One region of the Pseudomonas sp. B33.4 genome, then DNA from elsewhere that is predicted to be linked to it. Evidence: predicted binding sites of a transcription regulator. Region 1 holds the regulator's gene; the other holds the start of a gene.
The links. The regulator sigma-54, encoded in region 1, starts transcription at its own class of promoters, with help from an activator protein. The targets are predictions, from matches to a motif close to ANTGGCATNNANNTTGCTNT.
Positions count from the first base shown of each region.

Region 2: flgB (flagellar basal body rod protein FlgB) is a predicted target of sigma-54. The motif match lies at 1,710-1,729, and genes of this name have one in related genera.

Region 1 covers NZ_CP140706.1:1,004,528-1,018,216, forward strand. The annotation lists gene rapZ (RNase adapter RapZ) at 1-400, opposite strand, end outside; gene ptsN (PTS IIA-like nitrogen regulatory protein PtsN) at 403-867, opposite strand; gene hpf (ribosome hibernation-promoting factor, HPF/YfiA family) at 879-1,187, opposite strand; gene U6037_RS04290 (RNA polymerase factor sigma-54) at 1,261-2,754, opposite strand; gene lptB (LPS export ABC transporter ATP-binding protein) at 2,942-3,667, opposite strand; gene lptA (lipopolysaccharide transport periplasmic protein LptA) at 3,667-4,212, opposite strand; gene lptC (LPS export ABC transporter periplasmic protein LptC) at 4,199-4,771, opposite strand; gene U6037_RS04310 (KdsC family phosphatase) at 4,780-5,304, opposite strand; gene U6037_RS04315 (KpsF/GutQ family sugar-phosphate isomerase) at 5,304-6,278, opposite strand; gene U6037_RS04320 (ATP-binding cassette domain-containing protein) at 6,554-7,363, shown strand; gene mlaE (lipid asymmetry maintenance ABC transporter permease subunit MlaE) at 7,363-8,160, shown strand; gene mlaD (outer membrane lipid asymmetry maintenance protein MlaD) at 8,160-8,627, shown strand; gene U6037_RS04335 (ABC transporter substrate-binding protein) at 8,639-9,292, shown strand; gene U6037_RS04340 (STAS domain-containing protein) at 9,289-9,594, shown strand; gene U6037_RS04345 (BolA family protein) at 9,710-9,949, shown strand; gene murA (UDP-N-acetylglucosamine 1-carboxyvinyltransferase) at 9,972-11,237, shown strand; gene hisG (ATP phosphoribosyltransferase) at 11,365-12,000, shown strand; gene hisD (histidinol dehydrogenase) at 12,126-13,463, shown strand; gene hisC (histidinol-phosphate transaminase) at 13,467-13,689, shown strand, end outside.
Region 2 covers NZ_CP140706.1:4,906,679-4,912,371, forward strand. The annotation lists gene flgE (flagellar hook protein FlgE) at 1-43, opposite strand, end outside; gene flgD (flagellar hook assembly protein FlgD) at 74-799, opposite strand; gene flgC (flagellar basal body rod protein FlgC) at 815-1,258, opposite strand; gene flgB (flagellar basal body rod protein FlgB) at 1,262-1,669, opposite strand; gene cheR (protein-glutamate O-methyltransferase CheR) at 2,038-2,865, opposite strand; gene U6037_RS21610 (chemotaxis protein CheV) at 2,912-3,844, opposite strand; gene flgA (flagellar basal body P-ring formation chaperone FlgA) at 3,927-4,688, shown strand; gene flgM (flagellar biosynthesis anti-sigma factor FlgM) at 4,837-5,163, shown strand; gene U6037_RS21625 (flagellar protein FlgN) at 5,212-5,679, shown strand.

The DNA.
Region 1 (13,689 bases):
GGTCGGCGATCGGGCCAAGCAGGGCGGTTTCATCCTGAATCGCCTCGGCCAGCGAGCGATTGGCGTTGCTCAGCGGATGGCGACGACGGGTTTCGGAGAAACGCTTGAGCAGGGTTTCTTCGTCGGCGTCCAGATACAGGACATCGCACTGGATGTGCTTGGCCCGGACATCTTCAAGGAGTTCGGGAAAGCGCGTCAGATGACTCGGCAGGTTGCGCGCATCGATCGATACGGCCACCAGCGGTTGCGCCAGCTCAGTGTGAATCAGCGCGCGTTCGGCCAATTCCGGCAGCAAGCCTGCAGGCAGGTTGTCGATGCAGTAATAGCCGTTGTCCTCAAGGACATCCAGAGCCGTACTTTTACCCGAGCCGGAACGGCCGCTGACGATGATCAAGCGCATGATTAGTGCCCGTTCTGCTCGTCCAGGACAACCTGATACAAGGCTTCGTTGCTCGCGGCACTACGCAGTTTATCGCGAACATCCTTGCGGTCGAGCATGCTGGCGATCTGACGCAGCAACTCCAGGTGCGCATCGGTGGCGGCTTCCGGGACCAGCAATACGAACAGCAGATCAACCGGCGCACCGTCGATGGCGTCGAAATCAATAGGTGCTTCAAGGTGCATCAGCGCACTGATAGGCGCTTCGCAACCCTTGAGGCGGCAGTGAGGAATGGCGATGCCGTTGCCAAAACCGGTGGAACCGAGTTTTTCACGGGCAATCAGGGCCTCGAAGACATCTTGCATCTCCAGATCCGGCACTTCGCGGGCGATCAGGTTGGCAATTTGTTCGAGGGCTTTCTTTTTACTGCCGCCCGGCACGTTCACGAGAGAACGGCCGGGGGTCAGGATACTTTCAAGTCGGATCATGGGGTGGGGGGTTATCGACCGGTCGCGCCCTGGAGCAGGCTCTGGGTCTTTTCCTTATGCTTTTTGAGTTGTTTATCCAGCTTGTCGGTCAAGGCGTCGATCGCCGCGTACATATCGGTATGTTCCGCGTTGGCGACCACTTCGCTGCCGGGTATATGCAAGGTGGCTTCGATTTTCTGCTTCAGCTTTTCGACGCACATCGTGACCTGCACGTTGGTGATCTTGTCGAAATGTCGCTCCAGTCGTTGGAGTTTTTCCTCGATATAGGAACGCAGAGGTTGGGTCACTTCCAGTTGGTGTCCACTGATGTTGACTTGCATACAGCTTCTCCTTCGTTGCCAGTGCATAAAGCGGCAGGCTGGATAGCCTGCCACTGGAACGCTGTAACGTGGCTTACATCAACCGCTTGCGTTCGCTCGAAGGCGCGATCCCGAGGGATTCGCGGTACTTGGCGACGGTGCGGCGAGCCACCTGAATGCCTTGTGCCTCCAGTAAACCAGCGATCTTGCTGTCACTCAACGGCTTTTTCTGATTTTCCGCGGCAACCAGTTTTTTGATGATCGCGCGGATCGCCGTGGACGAGCATTCGCCGCCTTCGGAGGTGCTGACGTGGCTGGAGAAAAAGTATTTCAGCTCATAAATACCGCGCGGGGTATGCATGAATTTCTGCGTGGTCACCCGCGAAATCGTCGACTCGTGCATGCCGACCGCTTCGGCGATGTCGTGCAGGACCAGCGGCTTCATGGCTTCGTCGCCGTATTCCAGAAAACCGCGCTGATGCTCGACGATCTGGGTGGCAACTTTCATCAGGGTTTCGTTGCGGCTCTGCAGGCTCTTGATGAACCAGCGGGCTTCCTGCAACTGGTTACGCATGAAGGTGTTGTCGGCGCTGGTGTCGGCGCGACGGACGAAACCCGCGTACTGGGCGTTGACGCGCAGGCGTGGCACCGATTCCTGGTTCAACTCGACCAGCCAGCGCTCATTGTCCTTGCGCACAATGACGTCTGGCACAACGTATTCGGCTTCGGTGGATTCGATCTGCGAACCTGGACGCGGATTAAGGCTCTGCACCAGTTCGATGACCTGACGCAGTTCATCTTCCTTGAGCTTCATGCGGCGCATCAACTGGCTGTAGTCGCGGCTGCCCAGCAGGTCGATGTAGTCGGTAACCAGACGTTTCGCTTCAGCCAGCCAAGGTGTCTTGGCCGATAGCTGGCGCAATTGCAGCAACAGGCATTCGCCGAGGTTGCGCGCACCGATGCCGGCTGGTTCGAACTGTTGAATGCGGTGCAGGACGGCTTCGATTTCGTCCAGTTCGATGTCCAGTTCCGGGTCGAACGCCTCAAGAATTTCTTCGAGGGTTTCGTCGAGGTAGCCCTGATTGTTGATGCAATCGATCAGGGTCACGGCGATCAGGCGATCGGTGTCGGACATCGGTGCGAGATTCAGTTGCCACAGCAAATGGCTTTGCAGGCTCTCGCCGGCAGAGGTGCGGGTGGTGAAGTCCCACTCGTCATCATCGTTGCTGGGCAGGCTGCTGGCGCTGGTCTGGTAGACGTCTTCCCAGGCGGTGTCGACCGGAAGTTCGTTGGGGATGCGCTCGTTCCATTCGCCGTCCTCGAGGTTGTCGACCGTCGGGGCGGTTTCCTGATAGGAAGGTTCCTGGATCTCGGTGTTGGGCTTCTGTTCGGCGTTGTCGGCCATAGGGTCGGAATTGTCGAAGTCTTCGCCTTCTTCCTGGCGTTCGAGCATCGGATTGGATTCCAGCGCCTCCTGGATTTCCTGTTGCAGATCCAGGGTCGACAATTGGAGCAGGCGGATGGCCTGTTGCAGCTGCGGTGTCATCGTCAGCTGCTGGCCCATTCTCAAGACTAGCGATGGTTTCATGGCAGGGGCTTAACACCTTATTCGCCGGCGCTATGCGCCATCCACTACAGGGCGCCGAAGCGCCAAACTTAAGCAAATTATATGCCTGAAACTGAAGTGTTTGCCTAGAGCGCTGTAACAATTAAAGCGTATTAAATCCTGCTTGAATCGATACAGCGCCCCGGCGGCGCACCGGGCACTGTTGCGCTTACAGGCGGAACTCGTGGCCCAGATACACTTCCTTGACCAGATCGTTGGCCAGGATGGTTTCTGCGTCGCCTTCGGCGATCAGTTGACCATCGTTGACGATGTAAGCGGTTTCGCAGATGTCCAGCGTCTCACGGACGTTGTGGTCGGTGATCAGCACACCGATACCCTTGGCCTTGAGGTGGTGGATAATCTGCTTGATGTCGCCGACCGAAATCGGGTCGACACCGGCGAACGGTTCGTCGAGCAGGATGAATTTCGGTGCGGTCGCCAGTGCGCGAGCGATTTCCACCCGGCGGCGTTCACCGCCGGAAAGGCTCATGCCGAGGTTGTCGCGGATGTGGCTGATGTGGAATTCCTGCAGCAGGCTTTCCAGCTCCTTGCGACGGCCGGCCTTGTCGAGTTCCTGACGGGTCTCGAGGATGGCCATGATGTTATCGGCCACCGACAGTTTGCGGAAGATCGACGCTTCTTGCGGCAGATAGCCGATACCGGCCTTGGCGCGACCGTGCATTGGCTGATGGCTGACGTCCAGATCGTCGATCAGCACGCGGCCCTGATCGGCCTGTACCAGGCCGACGATCATGTAGAAGCACGTGGTCTTGCCGGCACCGTTCGGGCCGAGCAGGCCGACGATCTGGCCGCTGTCGATCGACAGGCTGACGTCACGCACGACCTGGCGGCTTTTATAGGCCTTGGCCAGGTGCTGAGCTTTCAGAGTTGCCATTACTGGGTTTTCTCGTCGGTTTTCTTCTTCGGCTGGATCACCATGTCGATGCGTGGACGCGCCTCGGTGACCTTGCTGCCGGTAGCGCGACCGGCGCTGGCCAGTTTCTTCACGGTGTCATAGACGATTTTCTCGCCCTGAGTCGTGTTGTTGTCCTTGTCGACCACCTTGGCCTTGTCGATCAGTACGACGCGGTTTTGCGCGGCGTGGTACTGGATCGTCACGCCCCAGCCCTGAACCGGCTTGGTGTCGCCAGCGGTCTGCAGTTGTTCGAAGTAGGCAAGGTTGCCTACCGAAGTCACCACGTCGATATCGCCGGCCGGGGTACGAGTGATGGTCACGGTATTGCCGGTGACCTTCATCGAGCCCTGGGTGATGATCACATCACCTTTATAAGTGGCGATGCCGTTCTTGTCGTCCAGTTGGGCGTCGTCGGCCTGAATGCGGATAGGTTGCTGCTGATCGTTCGGCAGAGCCCAGGCGCTCACGCTTCCCAGTGCTGCGCCCAGACTGAGCAAAATAGGGAGGGTTTTAACGAGCCTCATACTGTCCTCTTACGTTCGATAGCAGGTGTATCCTGCTTTCCTTCAGGTACGCTTTCATTCCAACGCCAGTCGATACACCGCCAGCGCCGTCGATTCTAACGGGTTGCTCGGTCTGCGCATATTCCTGCTGCGGGAACACGGTCATGCGAGTGGAAGTGATCAGGATGTCACGCTTCTTTTCATCGGTGCGCGCAACGCGTACCGAGTCGATCAGTTCGACTTCGGTACCGCCTGAGTTCACTTCGCCGCGCTCACTGGTCACGTGCCACGGAAATTCCGTTCCGCGGTACATGTTCAGATCGGGTTTGGTCACGAGGGTGATATCGGTTGCCTTCACGTGCTCGGCCTTTTCCGACGTCATTTCATATTGCACCTTGCCATCCGGCAGGTATTGCAGGGTGTGCGTGTTGGTCGCATACCAGTCGATAGGCGTTTCCACCGAGGTGACTGGTGGTTTGTCGAGAAAGCGTTCCGGACTGATATTCCAATAGCCGACCGCGGCGAAAATCGCAGCGATGCAGCCGAACAGCAGGACGTTACGAAATTTTTTGCTGAACATGGTTTGGCTCACAGGTACGCGGCGTTGGCCGCATCGAGGCGGCCCTGGGCGCGCAGGATCAATTCGCAGAATTCGCGGGCGGCACCTTCGCCACCGCGAGCGCGGGTCACGCCATGGGCGTGTTCGCGGACGAAGTCGGCAGCGTTGGCCACGGCCATGCCTAGACCTACGCGGCGAATCACCGGCAGATCGGGCAGGTCGTCACCGAGATAGGCCACCTCTTCATAGCTTAGGCCCAGTTGCTCGAGAAGACCGTCGAGAACAACCAATTTGTCTTCACGCCCCTGAAACAGGTGCGGGATGCCGAGGTTTTTCGCGCGACGTTCGACCACCGGTGTCTTGCGACCGCTGATGATGGCGGTCTGCACGCCGGCGTTCATCAGCATTTTGATGCCCTGGCCGTCGAGGGTATTGAAGGTCTTGAATTCGCTGCCGTCTTCAAGGAAATACAGGCGTCCGTCGGTGAGAACACCGTCGACGTCGAAAACCGCCAGTTTGATCGCTTTGCCGCGTTGCAGCAGATCGTTGCTCATTACATGACTCCTGCGCGCAGCAGATCGGAGAGGTTGAAGGCGCCGACCGGGCGATCTTCTTCGTCTACGACTACCAATGCGTTGATTCGGTGGTCTTCCATGATTTTCAGGGCTTCGGCGGCCAGCATTTCGGGGCGGGCAGTCTTGCCGTGAGCGGTCATGACCTGATCGATGGTGGCGCTGCGAATATCGATGCTGCGATCCAGCGTGCGGCGCAGATCGCCGTCAGTGAAGATCCCGGCGAGTTTGCCATCGGTTTCAAGGATGACGGTCATGCCCAGACCTTTACGGGTCATTTCCATCAGTGCGTCCTTGAGCAGCGTACCGCGTTGTACTTGTGGCAGCTCCTGTCCGGCGTGCATGACGTTTTCCACTTTCAGCAGCAGGCGACGGCCCAAGGCTCCGCCCGGGTGCGAGAACGCAAAGTCTTCAGCGGTGAAGCCGCGTGCTTCCAGCAACGCTACGGCCAGCGCGTCACCCATTACCAGTGCCGCTGTCGTCGATGAGGTCGGCGCCAGGTTCAGCGGGCAGGCTTCATGCTCGACGTGAACGTTGAGATTGACCTCGGCCGCCTTCGCCAGCGGTGACTGCGGGTTGCCGGTTACGCTGATCAACTGGATGCCCAGACGCTTGATCAGCGGCAGCAAGGTGACGATTTCGTTGGTCGAGCCAGAATTCGACAGGGCCAGGATCACGTCATCGCGAGTGATCATGCCCATGTCGCCATGGCTGGCTTCGGCCGGGTGGACAAAAAAGGCCGGGGTGCCGGTGCTGGCCAGGGTCGCGGCGATCTTGTTGCCGATGTGCCCGGATTTGCCCATGCCGACCACGACTACACGGCCCTTGCTGGCCAGAATCATCTCGCAAGCACGTACGAAATCGGCGTCGATATGGGGCAACAAGCCTTGTACGGCTTCCACTTCGAGTTGGATGGTGCGTTGTGCCGATTGAATCAGGTCGCTGGATTGGCTCATGTCAGAAATCGTATAGCCCGATGAAAAGGCGGCGATTATAGCGGTTATGTTGCAAAGCCTCACGCAAGTTCGTCGTGCTTTGTCATTCCTCGTTACCAAAACCGGGAAAAACAACCCGCAGACCTGTCATATCGCCGAACACAGGCTGGCACAAGCCTTGGGCGCGTCGCCTTTGCAGTGATATAGTTCGCCGCCAGTTCGGCCTGCCCGGGGTGTACGTACTTTTTAAGTAAAGACAGGCGTCCGAGTGAGAGGCTGCATCGCAAGGAGTTTAGATGAGTGCCGATAACGCCTACGCGGTCGAGCTGAAGGGAGTCTCCTTCAAGCGCGGTGCGCGCAGCATTTTCAATAACGTCGATATTCGCATCCCGCGCGGCAAGGTTACCGGCATCATGGGGCCTTCCGGGTGTGGCAAGACCACATTGCTGCGATTGATGGGCGCGCAACTGCGTCCTTCCAGCGGCGAAGTCTGGGTCAACGGTCAGAACCTGCCTGCGCTTTCGCGCAGCGATCTGTTCGATGCGCGAAAGCACATGGGTGTGCTGTTTCAAAGCGGCGCGCTGTTCACCGATCTCGATGTGTTCGAGAACGTGGCTTTCCCCCTGCGTGTTCATACCGATTTGCCGGAAGAAATGATCCGCGACATCGTCCTGCTCAAATTGCAGGCGGTCGGTCTGCGTGGCGCAATCGAATTGATGCCCGATGAGCTGTCCGGCGGCATGAAGCGTCGCGTTGCTCTGGCGCGGGCCATTGCGCTCGATCCGCAGATTCTCATGTACGACGAACCGTTCGTCGGGCAGGACCCGATTGCCATGGGCGTGCTGGTCCGTCTGATCCGTTTGCTCAATGATGCGCTGGGGATCACCAGTATCGTGGTGTCCCACGATCTGGCGGAAACTGCGAGCATTGCCGACTATATCTATGTCGTCGGTGACGGTCAGGTGCTGGGGCAGGGGACGCCGGACGAGTTGATGAACTCGGACGAGCCGCGTATCCGTCAGTTCATGACCGGCGATCCCGATGGCCCGGTGCCGTACCATTTTCCAGCGACGGATTACCGCGCAGATCTTCTGGGGAAGCGCTGATGCGCAGAATTTCATTAATAGAACGCGTGCGCCGGTTCGGCGAGGCGGCGGTCGACGCCGTTGCGGTGTTCGGTCGGGCGACGCTGTTCCTGTTTCATGCCCTGTTGGGGCGTGGCGGTATCAGCGGCGGTTTCAGTCTGCTGGTCAAACAGTTGCACTCGGTCGGCGTGATGTCGCTGGTGATCATCGTCGTTTCGGGGATTTTCATTGGCATGGTGCTGGCCCTGCAGGGCTTCAGCATTCTGTCGAGCTACGGTTCGGAGCAGGCGGTGGGGCAGATGGTTGCGCTGACCCTGTTGCGTGAGCTGGGGCCGGTGGTGACTGCGCTGTTGTTTGCCGGTCGTGCCGGGTCGGCGCTGACCGCAGAGATCGGCAACATGAAGTCCACCGAACAGCTTTCCAGCCTCGAAATGATCGGCGTCGATCCGCTCAAATACATTATTGCCCCGCGCCTGTGGGCCGGCTTCATTTCCCTGCCGGTGCTGGCAATGATTTTCAGCGTGGTCGGCATCTGGGGCGGTTCGTGGGTGGCTGTCGACTGGCTGGGTGTGTATGAAGGCTCTTATTGGGCAAACATGCAGAACAGCGTGAATTTCACCAGTGACGTGCTCAATGGCGTGATCAAAAGTATCGTTTTCGCCTTTGTAGTGACCTGGATCGCCGTATTCCAAGGCTATGACTGTGAGCCCACTTCCGAGGGCATCAGTCGCGCCACCACCAAGACCGTGGTGTTTGCCTCGCTGGCAGTGCTCGGCCTCGACTTTATTCTGACCGCTTTGATGTTTGGAGATTTCTGATGCAAAACCGCACCCTGGAAATCGGTGTCGGCCTGTTCCTGCTGGCAGGGATCCTGGCCTTGTTGCTGCTTGCGTTGCGGGTCAGTGGCCTGTCTCCGACGTCGACCACCGACACCTATAAACTGTATGCCTACTTCGACAATATCGCCGGTTTGACGGTCAGAGCCAAAGTGACCATGGCCGGTGTGACCATCGGCAAGGTCACGGCGATCGATCTGGATCGCGACAGCTTTACCGGTCGAGTCACCCTGCAAGTGGATAAAAAGGTCGACAACCTGCCGACTGACTCTACAGCGTCTATCCTGACCGCTGGTCTGCTGGGCGAGAAGTACATCGGTATCAGCGTAGGCGGAGAAGACAAACCGCTGAAGGATGGTGGAACCATCCACGACACGCAGTCGTCTCTGGTACTGGAAGACCTGATCGGTAAATTCCTGCTCAATACCGTTAGCAAAGACGCCAAATGAGGAGCTTTTGAATGATCTCTACCTTGCGACGTGGCCTGTTGGTGTTGCTCGCGGCATTGCCACTGATGGGTAACGCTGTGGCGGCACAGTCTGCGCATGATCTGGTTCAGGACACCACGAACCGGATGCTTGCCGACTTGTCGGCCAACAAAGAGAAGTACAAGCAGGATCCGCAGGATTTCTACACGGCGCTGAACACCATCGTCGGTCCGGTGGTGGATGCTGAGGGCATTTCCAAAAGCATCATGACGGTCAAGTATTCGCGCAAGGCTACGCCTGCGCAGATGCAGACCTTCCAGGAAAACTTCAAGAAAGGCCTGTTCCAGTTCTACGGCAACGCCTTGCTCGAGTACAACAATCAGGGCATTACTGTTGATCCGGCCAAGGATGAGTCGGGCGATCGCACCAGCGTCGGCATGACCGTCAAGGGCACTAACGGTGCGATCTACCCTGTGCAGTACACGCTCGAGAAGATCAACGGCGAGTGGAAACTGCGCAACGTGATCATCAACGGCATCAACATCGGCAAGCTGTTCCGTGATCAGTTCGCCGACGCCATGCAGCGCAATGGCAATGACCTGGACAAGACCATCAACAATTGGGCTGGTGAAGTCGCCAAGGCCAAGGAATCCACGGATAAAGCTGCCGAGAAGCCAGCGCAATGAACGAGGCCGCAGTTCGTATGAGTGATGTCGACGAGCTTCTGCTCAGCGGAGTGCTGGATTACCGTACCGGCGCTGACTTGCGCAAGGAAGGCCAGGCGCTGATCAAGTCCAGCAAGGCGTCTTCGCTGGTGATCGACTGCTCGGCGGTGAAGAAGTCCAGCAGCGTCGGTTTGTCGTTGCTGCTGTGCTTCATGCGCGATGCCAATGCGGCCGGCAAGGCTGTCAGCATCCGCGCGATGCCCGAAGACATGCGCGAAATCGCTCAGGTCAGTGAGCTGACCGAACTGTTGGCGCACCCCTGAACCCGCATCAATAAAGAAGCCCCCCGTCAGAGTCCTGCCTTGCGGGGTTCGCAGGCGCGGGGCTTTTTTGTATGATGTCCGACCCGTGCGCACAGGGCGCCGATTGAGGTTGAGCATGCAGGCCGTAGAAGTGAAGAGCTTCCTTGAAGGAAAGCTGCCCGGAACGTTGGTAGAAGTTGAGGGCGAAGGCTGCAATTTCCAGCTGAACGTGATTAGCGATGAACTGGCGGCGTTGAGCCCGGTGAAGCGTCAGCAGCAGATCTATGTCCATTTGAACCCATGGATCACCGATGGCAGCATCCATGCGGTCACTATGAAATTTTTCAGCAGCGCGGCCTGGGCCGAGCGCACCTGAGCCTAAGGGCGTCGAGATTCTTATGGATAAATTGATTATTACCGGTGGCGCTCGTCTTGATGGCGAGATCCGCATTTCCGGCGCAAAAAACTCCGCTCTGCCGATCCTGGCAGCCACGCTGCTGTGCGATGGCCCGGTGACCGTTGGCAACCTGCCGCACCTGCACGACATCACCACCATGATCGAGCTGTTCGGTCGCATGGGCATTGAGCCGGTGATCGACGAGAAACTCAGCGTCGAAATCGACCCGCGCACCATCAAGACCCTGATCGCTCCGTACGAGCTGGTGAAAACCATGCGTGCGTCGATCCTGGTGCTGGGCCCGATGGTTGCCCGTTTCGGTGAAGCCGAAGTGGCACTGCCTGGCGGTTGCGCCATCGGTTCGCGTCCGGTTGACCTGCACATCCGTGGTCTTGAAGCCATGGGCGCGGTCATCGACGTCGAAGGCGGCTACATCAAGGCCAAGGCGCCTGAAGGCGGCCTGCGTGGCGCGCACTTCTTCTTCGACACTGTCAGCGTGACCGGTACCGAGAACATCATGATGGCCGCTGCTCTGGCCAAGGGCCGCAGCGTGTTGCAGAACGCCGCTCGCGAACCTGAAGTGGTTGACCTGGCGAACTTCCTCAACGCCATGGGCGCCAAGGTTTCCGGCGCTGGCACCGACACCATCACCATCGATGGCGTCGAGCGTCTGGGTTCGGCTTTCTATAAGGTCATGCCTGACCGTATCGAAACCGGCACCTACCTGGTCGCCGCTGCCGTGACCGGTGGCCGCGTCAAGGTCAAGGACACCGATCCGACCATCCTCGAAGCCGTTCTGGAAAAGCTTCGTGAAGCCGGCGCAGAAATCACCTGCGGTGAAGACTGGATCGAGCTGAACATGCACGGCAAGCGTCCGAAAGCGGTCAACGTGCGCACTGCGCCGTACCCTGCTTTCCCGACTGACATGCAGGCGCAGTTCATCTCGCTCAACGCCATTGCCGAAGGCACCGGTGCGGTGATCGAGACGATCTTCGAAAACCGTTTCATGCACGTGTACGAGTTGCACCGCATGGGCGCCAAGATCCAGGTCGAAGGCAACACCGCCATCGTCACCGGTACTGAAGTCCTCAAGGGCGCGCCAGTCATGGCCACCGACCTGCGTGCTTCGGCCAGTCTGGTGATCTCGGCGCTGGTTGCCGAAGGCGATACCCTGATCGACCGCATCTACCACATCGACCGTGGTTACGAGTGCATCGAAGAAAAGCTGCAGATGCTGGGCGCCAAGATCCGTCGCGTTCCGGGCTGATTGCTGCATCGGGACACAGGGACGTGTCCACTGAATTCGTTTTGAGTCGAGCCGGTTTCCGGCTCGATGTGTGTCCGGCGCCGATTGCGACCGGACATGAGTACCTTGATAAGGACTGACGTTTCCCATGTTGACCATCGCACTGTCCAAGGGCCGCATCCTTGACGACACCCTGCCGCTTCTCGCCGAAGCGGGCATCGTGCCGACCGAGAATCCGGACAAGAGCCGCAAGCTGATCATTCCCACGACGCAGGACGATGTTCGTCTGCTGATCGTGCGTGCCACCGATGTGCCGACGTATGTCGAGCATGGCGCGGCTGACCTCGGCGTTGCCGGTAAAGACGTGTTGATGGAATACACCGGCCAGGGCCTGTACGAGCCACTGGATCTGCAGATTGCCCAGTGCAAGCTGATGACCGCCGGCAAGATTGGCGCGCCGGAACCCAAGGGCCGTCTGCGCGTGGCGACCAAGTTCGTCAACGTCGCCAAGCGTTACTACGCCGAGCAGGGCCGTCAGGTCGACATCATCAAGCTGTACGGCTCGATGGAGCTGGCACCGCTGATCGGTCTGGCCGACAAGATCATCGACGTGGTCGACACCGGCAACACCCTGCGCGCCAACGGCCTGGAACCTCAGGAACTGATCGCCACGATCAGCTCGCGCCTGGTCGTCAATAAAGCTTCGATGAAAATGCAACACGCCCGAATCCAGGCGTTGATCGATACCCTGCGCAACGCAGTGGAATCGCGACACCGCGGCTGATTTACCTGCGCGACCCCAGGTCGCGCCGTCTATCCGCCTCATAGCCAGAATTCTCAGGTGCCTAAGCGGATCGAATGATAGTTTCGGGCGCCTGAGTTTTTTGCCATTCCTATGAGGCTCTCGCTATGACCGCAACGACTGCAATTCGCCGACTCAACGCTGCTGACCCGGATTTCGCGCATCATCTGGATCATCTGCTGAGCTGGGAAAGTGTGTCTGACGACTCGGTCAATCAGCGGGTGCTGGACATCATCAAGGCTGTGCGCGAGCGCGGTGACGCGGCGCTGGTCGAGTTCACCCAGAAGTTCGACGGTCTTGAAGTCGCTTCGATGGCTGATCTGATCCTTCCGCGCGAGCGTCTGGAACTGGCCCTGACCCGCATCACCGTGGCGCAGCGCGAAGCACTGGAAAAAGCCGCGGCCCGCGTACGCAGCTACCACGAAAAACAGAAGCAGGATTCCTGGAGCTACACCGAAGCCGACGGCACCGTGCTCGGCCAGAAGGTCACGCCACTGGATCGCGCCGGTCTGTACGTGCCGGGCGGCAAGGCGTCGTACCCGTCGTCGGTGTTGATGAACGCGATTCCGGCCAAGGTCGCCGGCGTGACCGAAGTGGTCATGGTTGTGCCGACGCCGCGCGGTGAGATCAATGAGTTGGTGCTGGCGGCCGCATGCATCGCTGGCGTTGACCGGGTATTCACCATCGGTGGCGCGCAAGCGGTAGCCGCGTTGGCTTACGGCACCGAAAGCGTGCCGAAAGTCGATAAGGTGGTTGGTCCGGGCAACATCTATGTCGCCACGGCCAAGCGCCACGTGTTCGGCCAGGTCGGCATCGACATGATCGCCGGCCCTTCGGAAATCCTCGTGGTGTGCGATGGCCAGACCGATCCGGACTGGATCGCCATGGACCTGTTCTCGCAAGCCGAACACGACGAAGACGCGCAGGCGATTCTGGTCAGCCCGGACGCCGAGTTCCTCGACAAGGTTGCCGCGAGCATCGACAAACTGCTGCCGACCATGGATCGCGCAACGATCATCGAAACCTCGATCAATGGTCGTGGTGCGCTGATTCATGTGAAAGACATGGCGCAAGCGATCGAAGTCGCCAACCGCATCGCTCCGGAACACCTGGAGTTATCGGTCGCTGACCCGCAAGCCTGGCTGCCGCAGATCCGCCACGCCGGCGCGATCTTCATGGGCCGTCACACCTCGGAAGCACTGGGCGACTATTGCGCAGGCCCGAACCACGTGCTGCCGACCTCTGGCACCGCGCGGTTCTCTTCGCCGCTGGGCGTGTACGACTTCCAAAAACGTTCGTCGATCATCTTCTGCTCCGAAGCTGGCGCATCCGAACTGGGTAAAACCGCCTCCGTGCTGGCCCGTGGCGAATCGCTGAGTGCCCACGCGCGCAGCGCCGAATACCGCATCAAAGACGAAGACTTTCTTCAAGGGCAGGGGAACTGAGCGATGAGTAAATTCTGGAGCCCGTTCGTCAAGGATCTGGTGCCGTACGTGCCGGGCGAACAGCCGAAGCTGACCAAACTGGTCAAGCTCAACACCAACGAAAACCCGTACGGCCCATCGCCAAAAGCCTTGGCGGCGATGCAGGTCGAACTCAACGATAACCTGCGTCTGTACCCGGATCCGAACAGCGATCTGCTGAAAACAGCGGTTGCCAACTACTACGGCG
Region 2 (5,693 bases), 2.7 Mb from region 1:
TGTTGGCTGCATAGAGACCGCTAAGGCCGATATTGAAAGACATATTCCACTCCTTTGTGCCGGTTAGTCGGCTCTATATACCAATGGTTTGTACTTTGGACAGGGCAACAGTGCCCTTGCCGGACAGGTTGAGCATCAGCTCGCCGCCGGTCTGGCTGATCGTCACGCTGGTGACGGTGGCCGGCAGGTAGGTCGCCATATCGGTCGATGTGCCATTGATCGATGCGTTGGCCTTGACGGTATAGGTACCGGTCTTGACCACATTGCCGTCCTTGTCCTTGCCGTCCCAGGTGAAGCTCGCGGCGCCTGCGGCGCGACTGCCCAGATCGATGGTGCGAACGACCGTGCCGCTGCTGTCGGTGATGCTGACGGTGCCGCCGGCAATCGACGACGGAACGGTGACCGAACCGGTCATGCCTTTGCTCGGATCGTCGAGCTGAACCGAGTTGGTCTGTACGATGACGTTGCGGCCCACCAGCGACGAGGCCTGCAAGGCTTGCGACGAGTTGTAGTTGCCAGCAAGGCCACTCACGGTGGAGTTCAGCGTAGTGATGCCTTCCAGGCTACTGAACTGCGCCAACTGCGCAACGAATGCGCTGTTGTCCTGCGGATCGAGCGGGTTCTGGTTTTTCAGCTGGGTGACCAGCAATTGCAGGAACGCGTCCTTGCCCAGGGCCTGGCCGCCGGTGGCGCTGTTCGTGGCCGAAGCAATGCCACCAGTGGTCGAACTGGTCTTTTTCGACGAGTTCGCCAGGATGTCATTCATGCTCAAGCTGCTGGTGGTATCGGAAACACTCATGGCAGTCGCCCCTTATTACTGACCGAGGGTCAGTACCTTCTGCATCATGGTTTTGGCGGTGTTCATCATTTCGGCGTTGGTCTGGAAGGACCGGCTCGCGGAAATCATGTCAGCCATTTCTTCCACCACGTTGACGTTCGGGTAGTAGACGTAGCCCTTGGCGTCGGCCGCCGGATGGTTCGGCTCGTAGCGCGCTTCGAGGTTGCTCTGGTCTTCGACCACACCGAGCACCTGTACGCCCTGACCGGCCGCGTCCTGGCTCTGGAACAGCGAGTTGCTGCCGCTGTTCTGGCCGCCCTGGAACATGGTGGCGAATACCGGGTGACGGGCGCGATAAGTCTGGTCGATGCTCGACGAGACGGTCTCGGCGTTGGCGATGTTCGACGCCACGGTGTTCAGACGTGTGGTCTGTGCGCTCATGCCGCTGCCGGCAATGTTGAAAACGCTGGACAGGGACATGGATTACTCTCCGCGCAGGGCTGACACCAGCCCTTTGAATTTGCTGTTGAGCAGGGTGAAGCTGGCCTGGAAGCCGACGGCGTTTTCCGCGTAGTTCGACTGTTCCAGTTGGGCGTCCACGGTGTTCTGGTCGATCGAAGGTTGCATCGGCGTGCGATACATCAGCGATTCGTCGCCGTTGCCCAGGCCTTCAGCTTCAATGTGACGGCTGTTGGTCATGTTCAGGGCGATGGTGCCGTTCGCATTTTTCTGGGTCTGTGCTTCAAGCACTTTGGAGAAATCCAGATCCCGCGCCTTGTAGTTCGGGGTATCGGCGTTGGCGATGTTGTTGGCCAGCACTTCGGCACGCTGGGCGCGGAAGCCCAGTGCCTTTTCGTGAATGCCGAGCGCTTTATCGAAGCTGATGCTCATGTCGGGAACCTTCAGGTGACCGGTTTTTCGTAACTGAGCTTTAGCAAGCGCCGTGCCAAACCAAAAAACGCCCGTAAACCGGGGCTTTGCCGGGCGTCGGCAAAGCGGCAATGCCAGAAAAGCGGCAACCGGTTTCCGCCGGATGCCGCTTTTCTGCCGCTTGCCGTCCTTGCCAGGTCAACGCAGATCCCCTGTGGGAGCGAGCCTGCTCGCGAAGGCGGCGTGTCAGTCGCCAACTGTTTTACTGACAGACCGCTTTCGCGAGCAGGCTCGCTCCCACAGGGGTGTGGTGTCCGTAGAAAATAATTCGGGCACAAAAAAACGGGAGGCCTTTGGGGGCTCCCGTTATTTTCGTGTTGCAGATGCGGTCATTTCGCCTGGTAAATGATCCCCGGGCTGCACTGCACCATCTGGTAATGGTCCGGCAAACCGTTCAGCGCCTCGGAAGCGCCAAGGAACAGATAACCGCCCGGCTTCAACGTGCTGTGAATGCGCAACAGGATGTCTTTCTTCACTTCAGCAGAGAAGTAGATCAACACGTTGCGGCAGAACACGATGTCGAACTTGCCCAGCGCAGCATAGCTGTCGAGCAGGTTGAACGAGCGGAACTCCACGCGGCTCTTGATCGGCGCCTTGATCACCCAGCGGCCCGGCCCTTTCGGGTCGAAGTAACGCTGCAGACGTTCCGGCGACAAACCGCGACCGATTGCCAGACTGTCGTACTCGCCGGTCTTGCAGTTGGTCAGCATAAGACCGGACAGGTCGGTGGCGACAATCTGCACGCCCATCTTCAACTGGCCAAGGTTCGTGCGCTCGAATTCGTCGATCGACATCGACAGCGAGTACGGTTCCTGGCCCGACGAGCAGGCGGCCGACCAGATCCGCAGACGCTGGTTGGGGCTGGCCTTGATCGCTTCAGGCAGCACCTTGTTCTTCAAGACTTCAAACGGATAGGTGTCACGAAACCACAGGGTTTCGTTGGTCGTCATGGCATCGACCACCTGCTCGCGCAAACCGCTGCGCGGCTGGGTCTGGATGCGCTGAACCAGCTCACCCAGGGATTTGATGCCTTGCTGCTCCATCAGTTTGTTGAGACGGCTCGAGACCAGGTACTGCTTGTTTTCACCGAGCAAAATGCCACAGGCTTTTTCCAGGAAGACCCGGAACTGTTCGAAATCCAAATTACCCGTAGACAATGATGCCGCCTCTTAAATCGTGTTGACCGCCAGGAGCAAAGCGCTCCTAGCTGATATCTGCTGCTTTGATCCGGTCGACTACCCGGGATGCCAGGTCATCAGGACGGAACTTGGCCAAAAAGTCATCGGCACCGACTTTCTTGACCATCGCCTGATTGAATACCCCGGACAACGAAGTATGCAGGATGATATGAAGCTTTTGCATGCGCGGGTCAGCGCGAATCTCGGCCGTCAAAGTGTATCCGTCCATCTCCGGCATCTCGATGTCGGAGATCATCATCAGAAACTCTTCTTCCGGCCTCTTGCCCTCGTCGACCAGCTTGCGCAGGTAATCCAGCGCTTGCTTGCCGTCGTTCAGCGCGATCACTTCGACGCCAATCGTCTGCAGGCAACGCGTGACCTGCTTGCGCGCCACCGATGAGTCATCGACCGTCAAGACACGCAACGACAGTGCCTTGGTCTGGGTCTCGACATCGACCACGCCCACCGAAATCGCTTCCGGCGTCGGCGCAACTTCCGCCAGCACTTTCTCGACGTCGATGATTTCGACTAACTGATTGTCCACCCGAGTCACAGCGGTCAGGTAATGATCGCGACCCGTGCCCTTGGGCGGCGGATGAATCTCTTCCCAGTTCATGTTGACGATGCGCTCCACCGAGCGGACCAGGAAACCCTGGGTCTTGGTGTTGTACTCCGTGATGATCACGAACGGGTTGTTCTTGTCCTTCAACGCACCCGAGCCGGTGGCCATTGCCAGATCAAGGATCGGAATGGTCGCCCCCCGGATATTTGCCACCCCGCACACGACAGGACTGGACTTGGGCATCAACGTCAGCGACGGGCACTGCAACACTTCCCGTACCTTGAACACGTTGATTCCGTAGAGCTGCTGACCGTCAAGACGGAACAACAACAGCTCCAGGCGATTCTGCCCCACCAGTTGCGTGCGCTGGTTCACCGAATCCATTACACCAGCCATGCCCAGACTCCTACACCAACGCCAAGTGTTGTTGCGACGCACATTCATTGCTAAACGGCACGGCGCTTGCTTTTTAACTCGTATGAACGCTCAAACGACATTTTTCCGACACCTGACCGCCTCTCTTCGCCGAGGGCTTTGCGCGGTGTCCGCCATTTGCTGCTTTTTCGCTGGCAGCCCTGCCATTGCTGATGCGGTTACCTTGCCTGACATGCTTATCGGCGTCACTCAGGGCTTTCTTGAGTTCACCGTAGAAGACTATCTGGCTACCAGTCAAACGGTAGGCCGCTACGAAATCGAAGTAAACCAGCTCGATCCCCGTATGCGCATGCCTATGTGCGACAAGGAATTGACAGCGACTTTGGAGAGCCCGGCACGTCCATTGGGCCGGGTTACCGTGAAGGTCCGCTGCGAGGGCGCCTCGCCCTGGACGGTGTTCGTGCCCGCTCAAGTCCGCCTGTTTCGCGAGATTGTCACGACCACCCGACCGCTGAAACGCGCAGGGATTATCGAGCCGCAGGACGTGACCTTGCGAGAGCGCGACGTGAGTACGATCAATCAAGGCTTTCTGACGTCGGTAGACGAAGCGATCGGGCAGAAATTGACCCGACCAACGGTAGCCGATCAGGTCATTACCCTGGTTCACCTGGAACAGGCCGAAGTCATTCGCAAGGGTGATCAAGTGGTGATTACCGCACGCAGCGGCACGCTTGCCGTGCGCATGCCCGGTGAAGCCTTGGCCAATGGCGGTTTGAAAGAACAGATCCGCGTGAAAAACCTCAACTCGCAACGGGTCATCAAGGCGCAAGTTACCGCGCCCGGCCAAGTAGAAGTCGCGATGTAGAAAACTGGCGCTGACCCCGGCTGTTCCCTAAACTGTGCCGCAGCAGGACACGCGCCGGCGCATGCAAGGCTCATTGTAAATGTGCCTAAAGTTTTCCAGGGGATGGCCGAAAACATGGCAAGCGTCCAAATTCCCAGAGGTTTTTATCATGGTCATCGATTTCAGCCGTTTGAACAGCTCCTCGTCACTTACGGGCAGTACACGTACCAGCAACGCCAAGGAAACCGCCGAAACCGGCACCTCCGCGCCGCTGAATACCCAGGCCGAACCGGCCAGTACCGCAAAAAGCGGGGAATCGGTACACCTCAGCAATGAGGCTCAACAGTTGCAGAAGGTCACTGACAAGCTGCGCGATCAGCCTGCTGTCGACAAAGCCCGTGTGGCCGAGTTGAAAGCCGCGATTGCCGATGGCAGCTATAAAGTCGACAGCAACCGTGTAGCCAGCAAACTGCTCAACTTCGAAGCCCAGCGCTAGGCCTTTGCCGGCGCGAGGCTTTTGGACGCTTAACACCCAAGGCCAGCCATGCACGACACTAATTTATTGCAACTGATCAACGACGACTTTGCTCCAGCTCAACAATTGCTGGAGTTGCTGCAAACCGAATCCCTCGCGTTGCACGGTCGCGACATGCCCCTGCTGGAAGAAATTCTGGCGCACAAACAGGCATTGATCATTCTGCTTGAACAGCATGGCCGCAAGCGCAGTGAAATCCTCGCCAGCCTCAACCTGCCGACTGATCGTGCAGGTCTTGAGCAACTGGCTGGCCAGTCGAGCATTGGCGATCAACTGCTCAGCCAGGGCGATGCCCTGACCGATCTGATCGCTCAATGTCAGGCTGCCAACGTCAAAAATGGTCAGTCGATTCAGATCCAGCAGGCCGCCACGGCCAATCAGCTGAAGATCCTCACGGGTGGCGAAGCGCCGGCGCTGTATAACGCCAGTGGTACTTTTGCCAAACCCGCCGTACCGCGTCCGCTCAGCCAGGCATGAGCCGTTGATGCGCC